3 regions of the Pseudoalteromonas sp. SCQQ13 genome follow, and region 1 is predicted to be linked to each of the others. Evidence: predicted binding sites of a transcription regulator. Region 1 holds the regulator's gene; each other region holds the start of a gene.
What was found. The regulator sigma-54, encoded in region 1, starts transcription at its own class of promoters, with help from an activator protein. The targets are predictions, from matches to a motif close to GTTGGCACGNNNNTNGNNT.

Region 1 (4,261 bases):
CGTTAAAGCGCTGCGCTATTAATTGGCCAACGGCATGTAAAGCATGCTCTGCATCGGGTCCTTCGCACACTACTTTTACTTCTTTACCTTGGCTGCTTTCTAGTAACATTAAAGCCAGTACGCTATCGCCAGCGGCTTCTTTTTCATCTTGAAATAAGGTAATAGATGCGTCAAATTGTACCGCTAATTGTGCTAATACGGTAGCAGCTCTAGCATGCAGGCCTAGCTTGTTTTTTATTAAAAATGTATTTTCTAAGCGCATAAGATACTCTACTTAAGCTGAACAGATGATTATTTAAATTGAATTATTTTTCTTGCTCGCGATGGCGAATTTTTACATTAGGGTGAGACATAGCAAAGCTTTCACCAATTGTTTGCGCTAAATAAACTGAGCGGTGCTGACCACCAGTACAACCAATAGCAATGGTTAAATAACTGCGATTATTACGCTCTAGGTGTGGTAACCACGTTTGTACAAAGGTTTGAATTTGCCAAGTGAATTTTTGCACAATACTATGACTAGCTAAATAATCTTTTACTGGTTGATCTAATCCAGTTAAAGGCTTGAGCTCCGGTTCCCAGTGTGGGTTTGGTAAAAAACGCGCATCAAAAACATAATCAGCACCTTTGGGAATACCATGCTTAAAGCCAAACGACTCAAAGGTAATGATAAGCTGTTTGTCTTTTTTACCGAGTATGGTTTCACGCATAGATTCAGCAAGTTGATGCACACTTAAATCGGTTGTATCAATGACATGATCAGCCCGCGTTACGAGTACATCGAGTAATTCTTTTTCTTTTTTTATTGCTAAATCTAGCGGTAGCGAATCAATCGAAAGCGGGTGCAAACGACGTGTTTCTGAATAACGGCGGATTAACGTTTGATCGTCGCTATCTAAATAAAATAACGTTGGTTTAGCAAAGTCGGGCAAGTACTCAAGGATATCGTTAAACTGCTGCTGGTCTTTAGGCAGGTTACGCACGTCTATACTAACGGCTATTTTATCGTAGTTATCAGAGACACTGCGCACTAATGAAGGCAGCAAATTTACCGGAATATTATCTACACAATAGTAACCTAAATCTTCTACAACACGTAAAGCAACTGACTTACCAGAACCTGAACGGCCACTTATAATAATTAATTCCATTTACCACCCCTTTATTAGTAACTAGGATTGATCCAAAATAACTTGGTATAACGCTTCATCAGACTTTGCCGCACGCAATTGCTTACAAAACTCTTTATCGTTTAGTTTATCAGCTATTGTGGCTAGTGTTTTCAAGTGCTGCTGGTTATCGCCATCGGGCACTATAAGCGCAACAAAAATATCAACTGGACGATTATCAATTGCATCAAAATTAATAGCGGTTTCGCTTATTAAAATTAAGGCAAGAGGCTCTTGTGCCCCGCTCATACGGCCATGTGGAATTGCTATTCCTCGGCCAATACCGGTACTACCTAGCTTTTCTCTTGCCAATAAAGCAGTGAGAATATCTTGCTGAGGTAAATACGGCATTTTTTTATGCGCGAGTTCACTGATGAATTCTAAAATTCTTTTTTTACTATTAAAAAGGACCACAGCTTTGCTGCAGTCCTGGCATATAAGTGAGCTTAATTTCATAGTGTTAGTGTCGAGCAAACTTCTCTTTGTGTTTAATTACTTGACGATCGAGTTTGTCAATCAACGAGTCAATGGCAGCGTACATATCTTGGTGTTCGGTCGATGCAAATAGCTCAGCGCCACTTACAAAAATTGTTGCTTCAGCTTTTTGACTTAATTTTTCTACATCGAGAATAACATGCACATTAGTTATGTGATCTGAGTGTCTTTGCAGCTTTGCAAATTTATTATTTACATAGTCTCTTAATGAGTCTGTAATGTCTACATGACGACCAGTTAAGTTTAGTTGCATCAGCATTTTCCTCTTTGTTGTACGTCTTAAATCAAGCTTTTACGTTGATTCGACGGGGGAATAGCCAGAGATTCGCGATATTTTGCAATTGTCCGTCTAGCTACTTTAATTCCTTGCTCAGCCAATATATCTGCAATCTTGCTATCACTCAATGGTTTGGCTAAGTTTTCTGCAGCTATCAACTTTTTAATCAGGGCACGTATGGCAGTTGATGAACATTCGCCACCATTTTCGGTGCTTACATGGCTTGAAAAAAAGTACTTAAGCTCAAAAATGCCACGTGGAGTGTGCATATATTTTTGCGTAGTGACCCGTGAAATAGTCGACTCGTGCATTTCAACTATTTCGGCAACATCGTTTAATACCATAGGTTTCATGGCTTCTGGGCCATGTTCAAAAAACGCTTGTTGCTGCTTAACAATACAATTAGTTACTTTCAGGAGTGTTTCGTTTCTACTTTCTAGGCTTTTAATAAACCATTTAGCTTCTTGTAAGTGCGAGCGAATAAATTGGCTGTCACCGCTGGATTTTACTGTACGAGACATAGCCGCATATTGGCTGTTAACACGTATTTTTGGCATGCTATCAGGGTTTAGCTCTACCACCCAGCGGCCTTTTATTTTTTTAACAGACACGTCAGGTATAACGTATTCAGACTCTTCTCTGACAATAGTATCCGCAGGCTTAGGATTAAGCGTATGAATAAGTGTCATTATTTCTTTAAGCTCTTCTTCTTTGAGCTTAGTTTTTTTCATTAACGTACGATAGTCGCGAGCAGCGAGTAAATCGATATGATCAGTTAACACCATTTTTGTTTCGTTAATATAAGGGGTGTCTTTATCAAATTGATTTAATTGAATGCATAAGCATTCTTGCAAGCTGCGAGCTGCAATACCAACAGGATCAAATAATTGAATGCGCTTTAGCACTGCTTCTATTTCATCTAGTTCTACTTCGTGTTCGTCGTCAGTTTCTTGGTTAAAGCTTGCTAAAAGGTCTTCGCAACTGAGGGTTAAAATACCAGAGTCATCTACGGCTTCAACGATAGCTATGGCAATAGCTTCGTCGGTAGGGCTAAAAGGGGTGAGCTGTAATTGCCACATTAAGTATTCATGCAGGGTTTCGGTTGATGCACCTTGATAAATAGATTCATCTTCAGGCATTGGCCCTGATGAAGAGGCAGGCGCTGCGCTCATATATTCATCCCATGATACATCCATGGCCATGTCGTCGCTTATGGTGTCTTTATTTAGTGCTTCACCGCTATCTTGCTCATACTCGCTTGGGGTGTCGTCAGCAGAGGCGCTAACAGTAATGTCATCTGCTTTTTGCTCGTTTTTACCTGCTGATTCTTCCGTGTAATCTTGTTCATCAACTTCAAGTAATGGGTTGCTATCAAGTGCTTCTTGTATTTCTTGCTGGAGATCCAAGGTACTAAGCTGCAATAAGCGAATAGCCTGTTGCAGTTGCGGAGTCATTGTAAGTTGCTGGCCCATGCGCAGCTGTAATGATTGCCTCATTTATCTCTAACAATCCTTATAAATTGATATGATTAATCTTAGCAGATGCTTATAGTAATAACATAAATATTACAGTTTGAACTGCTCGCCTAAATAAACATCACGTACTGTTTTATCGTTTAATACAAATTCAGGAGTACCAGATGCAATTAGCTCCCCATGAGAAACAATGTAGGCTTTTTCACAAACATCAAGGGTTTCCCTTACATTGTGGTCGGTAATTAGTACGCCAATACCACGATTTTTAAGGTGTTCTATAATTTTTTTAATATCGAGTACTGAAATAGGATCCACGCCAGCAAAGGGCTCATCAAGCAATATAAATTTAGGATCTGCAGCTAAAGCACGTGCTATTTCTACGCGGCGACGTTCACCACCAGATAGCGCCATACCTAAGCTGTCGCGAATATGTTGCAGGCTAAATTCGTCCAATAAACTATTTAGGGTTTCTTCCCTGGCTTGTTTATTTAGTTGCTTACGCGTTTCTAAAATAGCCATTAAATTTTGATACACAGTGAGCTTTCTAAAAATAGAAGATTCTTGTGGTAAATAACCAATACCTAAACGAGCACGGCTGTGCATAGGAAGTAAGGTAATATCGTTATCATCAATTAATATTTTACCTTTGTCGCTAGGTACTAAGCCTACAATCATGTAAAAGGTAGTGGTTTTACCTGCGCCATTTGGGCCAAGTAAACCAACAATGCTGCCAGCTTTTACTTCAAGTCCTACATTTTTAACAACTTCACGGCCTTTATAGCTTTTTGCTAATAGCTCTGCTTTTAATGTACTCATGGCTGACCTTTATTGAGTTTTTGTTCTTT
Region 2 (4,261 bases), on a different contig from region 1:
ATGAGTGCTCAACAGGCTTTATTGCCCTCAGAAAAACTGCCGTCTTTACGTAAAATGGCTAGCAACCTTAATATAAGTATTCCTACGGTAAAGCAGGCCTATCAAGCGCTAGAGGATCAAGGGGTTATAGAGGCACGCGAAAAGTCAGGCTACTTTTTAAAAGCCGTTAACATGGCAAGCAGCTTACCAAAACGAGTTAAGCTGAGCCGCGAGCCCGTGATTGTTAACAAGCAGGCGCTGATTGAGCAGGTATACACAGCCATTCATCAGGCCCATGTGGTGCCTTTTGGAGTGGCTAACCCGGTTGCTGCAGCACCAACCGATAAAGCCTTAGCCAGAAATATGCGCCGAGTAATGACGCTTGCTGGTAGTAGCGCTATTAATTACGGGCCACTGGATGGTTATGCACCGTTAAAAAAGCAACTTATTCACCGCTATTTAAACTTTGGCATTGGCATTAATATGGATGAAATGGTGATCACTAATGGTGCGCAAGAAGCACTGGCAATTGCACTCAAATGCGTAACTAAGCCCGGTGATGTAGTGGCCATAGAGAGCCCTTGCTATCACGGAATTATAGAGTTAATAGAAAGTTTAGGCCTTAAAGCACTTGAAATACCTTTATGCCCAGATAATGGTATTTGGCTAAACGATTTAGCGCAGGCGCTTAATGAGCACGATATTAAAGCGTGCTTATTTTCTACGGCTATTAGTAATCCGGTTGGTAGTTTTATGCCAGATAAAAATCGAGAACAGCTGGTGGAACTAGTTGAAAGCCATAACGTAGTGCTCATTGAAGATGACGTATATGGCGACCTATACTTTACACCCAAACGAGGTACACCTGCTATAGCGTATTCCAAAAAAGGCTTGGTGCTAAGTTGTTCGTCTTTTTCTAAAACGGCTGCCCCTAGTTATCGTGTTGGTTGGCTTATTGCGGGGAAATTTGCAGGGCAAGCTAGGCGTTATAAAAGAGCATTGAGTTGTTCTACCTCACTAATTAATCAATGGACGTTATCAGAATTTGTTTTTAGCGGTGAATACGATCGTAATTTAAAAGTACTTAGGCAGCGTTTACGTACGAATAAAGAGCATATGCGACGTTGCTTACAGCAAGCCATGCCAAAAGGTACACGGATCAGCGATCCACAAGGTGGCTGTGTTATTTGGTTAGACTTAGGCTGCGAGTATGATAGCCAAAAGCTATTTTCATTAGCGCTTGAGGTAGGTATAAGCATTACTCCAGGGTTGATATTTTCAGCTTCAAATAAATACAAAAGCTGTATAAGGCTAAGCTATGGTGTGCAGTGGAGTGAGCAAATAGAGCAAGCAATTGTCACACTAGGTAAACTTACCTTACTAGCAAAAAAGTAGCCTAATTTAAAGGGGAACAACAGCTTGTAACAAGTTTTTCGGCACAATAAAAAACAGCCGTTAAGTTAAGCGTAACGGCTGCAGAGGGATGTTAAATAATTACCTAAGTGAAGTTTGTAAACTAGTTTTGTTTAAAGCTAAATAATTGGTAACCTTTAAGTTCAGGTACTTGTACTACTAGCTGTTCTTCTTGTTTAGCTATATTGGCAAAATTTTCGCATAAGGCATTGGCACGTTTTTCGAGCGCATCGGCATGCTGCTCTACTTTTTCTTCTATTTGCGTACCCATATTTTCCATACGTTGTTCAAAGGCTTGCATGTCGCCTCCTGAGCCAAGTAATTCAGAACCTAAAGCAACTAAAATACTCCCCATAGATTGCATTACAGCAGACTCAACAGCGGTCTCTATTTGTTGTTCAAACTGCTGCTCAAAGTTTTCACCAAATTGGTTAAAGCTTTGCTGGCCCATAACAAAGGTGTCTTGTTGATAAAAAGTATTTTGTACTTCAAGTTTAATGTCGTCCATTAACGATGAGATATTATCGAGGCCATCAATATTAAAAGCATTAGCAACTTCTTGCAGTGCAACACCTGCAATTTTAACGCCTTCTAAGGCTATATTTGCTACTTCGGGTAATTGCGTGCGTAAACTATCTGAATATTGAGTTAGCGCCTTTTGCTGGGAATGATTAAGCGCTACCGATTCACCATTAATGGTTAAATTGCCATTGGTATTAAATTGCATAGTTTGCTTATTGGCGGTAAAAATCTCTAGTTCGTCAGGCTTAATACGTACATCATTTTTAAATTCTACATTACATTGCTCATTATTAAATGACACTGTTGAATCGTTATCATTATGTGCCACAACGGCAGGTGCACATATTAAAGTGCTCATTAATAGTAATTTTTTCATATTTATTCTCAGTTTTTTATTGATGATAAATAAGTAATAACAAGTTTAGTGCCAATGTTTTTTTATTATATTAAACAATAGGTTGGTTTTATTTTTAGTATTGTCTATAGCAAAGGTTTATTATAAAAAAACTATTTTTTAGTCAAATTGGCTAAAGCTAGAGCAGTAATTAATTTTATTTATCGATACGATAAAAAACTCTCACTTTCCATAAAGCGAATTTAGCGCTATTTATTCACAGTATTGACATGGAGGCTATTTAAGATAGCTACATGGCTTTATTTTGGCGCTAAACTGCATTGCACTTTATGTGTCGAACATTTTAATTTTACCGATTATTGCGATTATAAAATCCTTGGTTGGTCTCAAACACTTTATGGAGTGGGTTGTGGGTAAGACATTTAGTTACGATGCGCTAGATGACGATTTTGTTGAAGACGAGTACGAAATGCTCGGGCGTAATCAGCACGATAAGAACAAGCAAAAGGTTAAGAAAAAGTTGGAAGACTACCTTGAGCAAAAGCGCTTGCGTAAAAACCTAGGCGAAGACGATTTAAGCGATTACACCGATTAAATTGCGCTAGTATAACTAAAGTACCAATGTGAATTAGACTCTAAATGTACGCATTTATGTATGTTTAAATTTTGATTAGATTGGCAATAAAGAGGCCGTGTGCCTCTTTATTACTTTTAAGCGGCGTTACTTATTACTTTGTTGCAGTGCTTTTTGAATGGTGAGCTCTAGCTTTTCTGGCTTGGTAAAGGGTGCATAGCGTTTAATTGGTGAGCCGTCTGCTGCGATTAAAAACTTAGTAAAGTTCCACTTTATTTTGCGAGTTAAAAAGCCAGGTTGTGTCGATTTCAAATAACGAAATACCGGATGAGCATGCTCTCCGTTTACCTCTACTTTAGCGGCCATTAAAAAATTAACCCCGTAGTTTATTAAACATCCTTGCTCTATCTGCTGTGCATCTCCGGGTTCTTGCTGATTAAACTGATTACACGGAAATCCTAAAATTACTAAGCCTTGGCTAGCATATTTATTATGCAAAGCCTGTAGTGACTCGTACTGGTAGGTAAAACCACACTTGCTTGCCGTGTTTACAATAAGCACGACTTTACCAGCAAACTCGCTAAAATTAATGGTGTTACCTTGCAAACTGGTGGCGCTTAACTGATGAAACTTGTGCATTATTTATGCTTTACCTTATCTTTGTTGATGCTCAATTTACTCTTTTAAGTACATTGCTTAATATGGTTGTTGTATATATTAAGACTATTTTTTAATTTAAAATTAAAAATAATCCCATACTCGCAATCGTAGTGTAGTAAATATTATGGGTTTTATAAGCCACAATAATAGCTACTATAGCCGCACTTAAATAAGGGTTTTGCCAATTTAAATTAATGCCATCATCGTTTAAAAATACAATAGGTACCCAAATAGCCGTAAGTACCGCTGGTGCACTAAAGCTTAAAAATTGTTGCATTTTAGGCCCAACTTTAAAGGGTAAAGCGCGGTGCAAAAATAAGTAACGGGTAAAAAAGGTAATACAGGCCATTAGTAAAATAGTGGTCATCATAAGTTGCGCTCCTTTTTGGCAGTTATTCTTGCTGTAAAGTATCCTGCGCTCATGGCCAGTAATGCAGAGCTCACCAGCCATAACTCAAATCCGGTACTTTTAAACAGTGTAGCGCTAATGCCTGCGACTATAACTGTAACGAGTGAGGCGAGGCTTTTAACACCCGGAATAACTAAAGCTATAAATGTAGCGGCTATAGCAAAGTCGAGGCCCAAATGGGTTAAATCGGGGAGCATAGTACCAGCAACAATGCCTATAAATGTCCATAAATTCCATGCAATATAAAAGCTAAAACCGGCGCTAAGTGCGTAAATTAAACGTATTTTTGTACGATAGGCTTTAGGGTGGTGCGAAAATGCAAACAACTCATCGGTCAATACAAAGCTTA
Region 3 (4,261 bases), on a different contig from region 1:
ATCATTATTAAGTTTTTAACGTCGCTAAAGTTTAAGGTAACTTGCTCAGTGATGAGTGTTTGCGATGTTTGTGTAAACATTGCAGGTACTTCTATTTGTGTATGTTCATTAACACTTGAGTAAATATACTCTTTTAACTCTTTTAAATGCTGAGGTCCGGGGCTTGCCACTACGAGTGTTGAACCGGGTTTAGCAAGTCTTGCTAGTTCTTGAGTAAATAATGGTGCGAATACACTGACCAATACATCGGCAAAGTAGCTTTTAAAAGGTGCTTGGCTAATGGATGCCACGCTAAAGTGACAATTGCTGTAGCGTTTTGCCGCATATTTTACCGCCGCCTTCGATATATCAACCCCGTACACAGTAGCTTGGGTATTACTAGCTAAAGCTTGGGTATAAAATCCTTCACCACACCCTAAGTCAATAATATTATTAGCTGCTATATTACTAATAATTTGGCCAAGTTCGTGCTGTAAAAAGGCATAATAGTTGCGCTCTAAAAAAGCGCGCCTAGCTTGCACCATTTCTAATGAGTCACCAGGTTGTTTTGAGTTTTTTTGCTGTACAGGCAATAAATTTACATAGCCTTCTTTTGCAAAGTCAAAACTATGGTTGTTTTCACAGCGAAGCATATTAGCTGTTTTTATTAGTAAGTTGCTACACAGTGGGCAGCTATATTCAAGACTCATGAGCCTAGGTAGTCCTTATCGTAAAAAGTTTTTACCCAATGTGGGCGATAAGTGATCATAATTGTAATAGCCATACCGTTTAACATGGCTTCTGGCAGCCAAATAATAGCGCTTAAGTAAACGTAATTATCTGCTAATTGTTGCCAGCTATATTGACCAATAGCAAGATAAAATAATGCCCCTAAAGCTATTTTTATACAGGCGATAAACCCAGCCGTAATAAACGCACATACAAATATATAAACAAAAAAGTGGCGCGGTAAATACTGATAACTAACAATAAAAGCCAAGTAGCTCAATAAAATAGGAATAAATGCGCCAATAAGCAATTGCACTGGCAGTAACTCAAACTCAATTAAACCAAATGCGGCTAATAGCGCCGTTGCCAGAACACTACTTAAAATAGTTAAACGCCAACCGAGTATAAGTGTAGCTGCAGTAATACCTAAAATATGTAAATCAAGGCCCGTTAAAATACCAGCTTTAATGCGCCATAAAACAGCAAACACCAACGCACATGCAAGTACTCCTGTTTGGCGTATGGGTACATTGTAGAGTGCTTTATAGGTCGCTTTATCAATACTAAATAAGCTTATAGCGATTACAAGGGCCCAAAGTAGCCCTTGCATTGGGAGGCTAAGCATAGGGTTATTTAAATTCAGACCAAATAGGGGCATGATCCGATGGCTTTTCGATGCCACGTAATTCGTAATCTATACCTGTGTCTATACAACGCGCGGCTAGCTCATGTGTTGCAAGTACAACATCAATTCGTAGGCCACGGTTATCTAAAAACCCTTTTGAGCGGTAGTCAAACCACGAGTATTGATCGCTGGTTTCTGGGTTTTGCTCTCTAAAGGTGTCTTTAAAGCCCCAATTAAGTAATGTTGCCAGCCATTCACGCTCTATCGGTTGAAAAGAACATTTACCGGTTTTTAACCAACGTTTAGCATTTACTTCGCCAATACCTATATCTAGGTTGGTAGGTGAAATATTAATATCGCCCATTACAATCACGTCTTCATCAGGGGTATGATTTGTTTGCAGGTGGGTCATTAAATCTTTATAAAACTGACGTTTATATGGGAACTTGGTTTCGTGATTAATGTTTTCACCTTGCGGGAAATAACCATTCATTACCGTTAAATCACGGCCATTGTCTTGCTCTACGGTAACACTGATCATGCGCTTTTGTGACTCTTCAGTATCAGTGGCAAAGCCTTTAAATACCGATTTAGGTTCTTTTTTGCATAACATAGCTACGCCGTAATGGGCTTTTTGGCCATGATAATAAACGTGATATCCCATTTTTTGTACATCTTCTAGTGGGAACGCTTCGTCATGAACTTTAATTTCTTGTAGGCCAATAATATCGGGTTGATGTTTGTCGATAATAGCTTGTAATTGATGAAGACGCGCACGCAGACCATTGATATTGAAAGAAATCACTTTCATAGCATATACCTTAAAATTGGTTCTATATAATGCGTTAAATTATATCAGTAAATACACTTACATAACACGCCCGAAACAAGGAAGTTATTGGCTGAACTTTTAAGTGTAAAAACACTCGCTGTAATGTCCGGTATTACACCAATATTTTTGCAAAAATTACAAGGCATGAAGCAAAGCTTTCATTACTATAATGTATTACGTTAGTTTTTTACTTATATTTTAGTTGTAACTAATTGATTTTAAGGGGTTAGTGTTTTTGGCATTTAACTTGTATTAGTTAAAGTGACATTAATTAACTACAAGGATACGTCTTATGAAAAAGTTAACATTAGCCTCTACTATTTTAGCAACGTTAAGCTTAGCAGCTTGTGCATCTAACCAAGGGTTAGATAAAATTGATAGTGACTTTGCAAGTTTAGATAACGATAGTGATGGTTTTATTTCGAAAGTTGAAGCCGATGACGATAATATTTGGCAACACTTTTCAAATATTGATACCAATATGGATAATCAAATAAGTCGCAATGAATTTAATGCGTACATGCAATTAAATACCGGAAAAGTTGCCACAGACAGTGAAGTAAGCGAATCAGCATTTAAAGCGGATATTACTAAATTTGATAAAATACAAAGCAGTTTCTCGAGTTTAGATAACGATAAAAGTGGCTATATTTCGGTAGAAGAAGCAGACGATGATGATATTTCAAATCACTTTGGCTATATGGATGTAAATAAAGACAAGCGTGTTAGCAAACGTGAATTTGTAACTTACATAAAAAAATATGGCAATGCAGTCGCTGAAGACGACGCACTTAAAAGCGCCAATAACAGCTAAGCACACCATTTTAAAGTGTGAGGAAGGAGCCAGTGCTGTGCACTGGCTTTTTTTGTGGCTTTGATTTACTAAATTGCTCGATATGTTTTCCTACTTTGCTGTAGTTCTGGCATAATAGTTGGCTGTGTGTGTTTATTAGTTTAAGAGCGTTTATGGTGGGTCGGCGAGTTAGTGATGAGCAATTAATTGAGATCATTGAAGCGGCGATTTTTGTTGCTGACAAACCATTAAGTAAACGTCATCTAAAGGATGTTGTTTTAGCCGATTTAGCAATATCTATGGTGCGTATAAACGATGCAATAACAGCAATACAAACACATTTTCAGACCCGTGGTATTCGTTTGGTAGAAGTAGGCAGTGGTTATCGTTTTCAGGCATGTAGTAGCTTAAGCCCTTGGCTAAGTAATTTATGGCAAGAACGCGCGCCCAAATATTCGCGTGCTTTGCTCGAAACATTATCGCTAATTGCTTATAGGCAACCAATTACACGCGCCGAAATTGAACAAGTGCGTGGTGTTACTACGGGGTCAAATATTATTAAAACACTACTCGAAAGAGAGTGGATTAAAGTGGTAGGCCACAAAGAAGTGCCGGGTAAGCCGGCGCTATATGCGACTACTAAACAATTTTTAGATTATTTTTCGATAACAGGTTTAGATAATTTACCTGCCTTGCCAGAGCAACAGCAAAGTAAAATTAACCAGTTATTAAGTGATCCTTCTGTGAGAGAACCATCCGAATGAGTGTTATACAAGGTGAAAAGTTACAAAAAGTCCTAGCCCGTGCTGGCGTAGGCTCACGCCGTGAAATGGAAAAATACATTGATGCAAACCGCGTTAGCGTTAACGGCAAAGTGGCTAAATTAGGCGATCGTGTTGAAGAAACAGATTCAATTCGCGTTGATGGCCATACAGTAAAAATTGAAGAAAAAGCGGATAGAATTTGTCGCGTAATAATGTATAACAAGCCTGAAGGTGAGTTAAGCACGCGTAAAGATCCTGAAGGTCGTCGTACTGTATTTGACCGACTCCCTCGTATTGATGGCGAGCGCTGGATTGCGGTTGGCCGATTAGATATTAATACCGCAGGCTTGATGCTATTTACTAACGATGGTGAATTAGCAAACCGACTCATGCACCCAAGTTACGAGGTTGAACGTGAATACTCAGCCCGTGTATTTGGTGAAGTAACCAAAGAAACCATTAAAAACTTAACCCGTGGTGTTGAACTTGAAGATGGCCCAGCAAAGTTTCTTACGGTTAACCCTATGGGCGGCGAAGGT

Region 2: a site for sigma-54 is predicted at 2,328-2,346, ahead of I6F41_RS13605 (YggN family protein). Genes of this name have one in related genera too.
Region 3: a site for sigma-54 is predicted at 2,400-2,418, ahead of I6F41_RS07270 (EF-hand domain-containing protein). Genes of this name have one in related genera too.

The regions. Positions count from the first base shown of each region.
Region 1 covers NZ_JADYXG010000002.1:129,451-133,711, reverse strand. The annotation lists gene I6F41_RS02340 (HPr family phosphocarrier protein) at 1-262, opposite strand, end outside; gene rapZ (RNase adapter RapZ) at 306-1,151, opposite strand; gene ptsN (PTS IIA-like nitrogen regulatory protein PtsN) at 1,173-1,625, opposite strand; gene hpf (ribosome hibernation promoting factor) at 1,630-1,917, opposite strand; gene I6F41_RS02320 (RNA polymerase factor sigma-54) at 1,944-3,437, opposite strand; gene lptB (LPS export ABC transporter ATP-binding protein) at 3,507-4,232, opposite strand; gene lptA (lipopolysaccharide transport periplasmic protein LptA) at 4,229-4,261, opposite strand, start outside.
Region 2 covers NZ_JADYXG010000017.1:21,131-25,391, forward strand. The annotation lists gene I6F41_RS13600 (aminotransferase-like domain-containing protein) at 1-1,374, shown strand, start outside; gene I6F41_RS13605 (YggN family protein) at 1,496-2,290, opposite strand; gene I6F41_RS13610 (PA3496 family putative envelope integrity protein) at 2,679-2,864, shown strand; gene I6F41_RS13615 (glutathione peroxidase) at 2,991-3,482, opposite strand; gene I6F41_RS13620 (AzlD domain-containing protein) at 3,574-3,873, opposite strand; gene I6F41_RS13625 (AzlC family ABC transporter permease) at 3,870-4,261, opposite strand, start outside.
Region 3 covers NZ_JADYXG010000007.1:31,315-35,575, reverse strand. The annotation lists gene I6F41_RS07285 (putative RNA methyltransferase) at 1-689, opposite strand, end outside; gene I6F41_RS07280 (energy-coupling factor ABC transporter permease) at 686-1,333, opposite strand; gene xthA (exodeoxyribonuclease III) at 1,338-2,144, opposite strand; gene I6F41_RS07270 (EF-hand domain-containing protein) at 2,458-2,979, shown strand; gene scpB (SMC-Scp complex subunit ScpB) at 3,132-3,722, shown strand; gene rluB (23S rRNA pseudouridine(2605) synthase RluB) at 3,719-4,261, shown strand, end outside.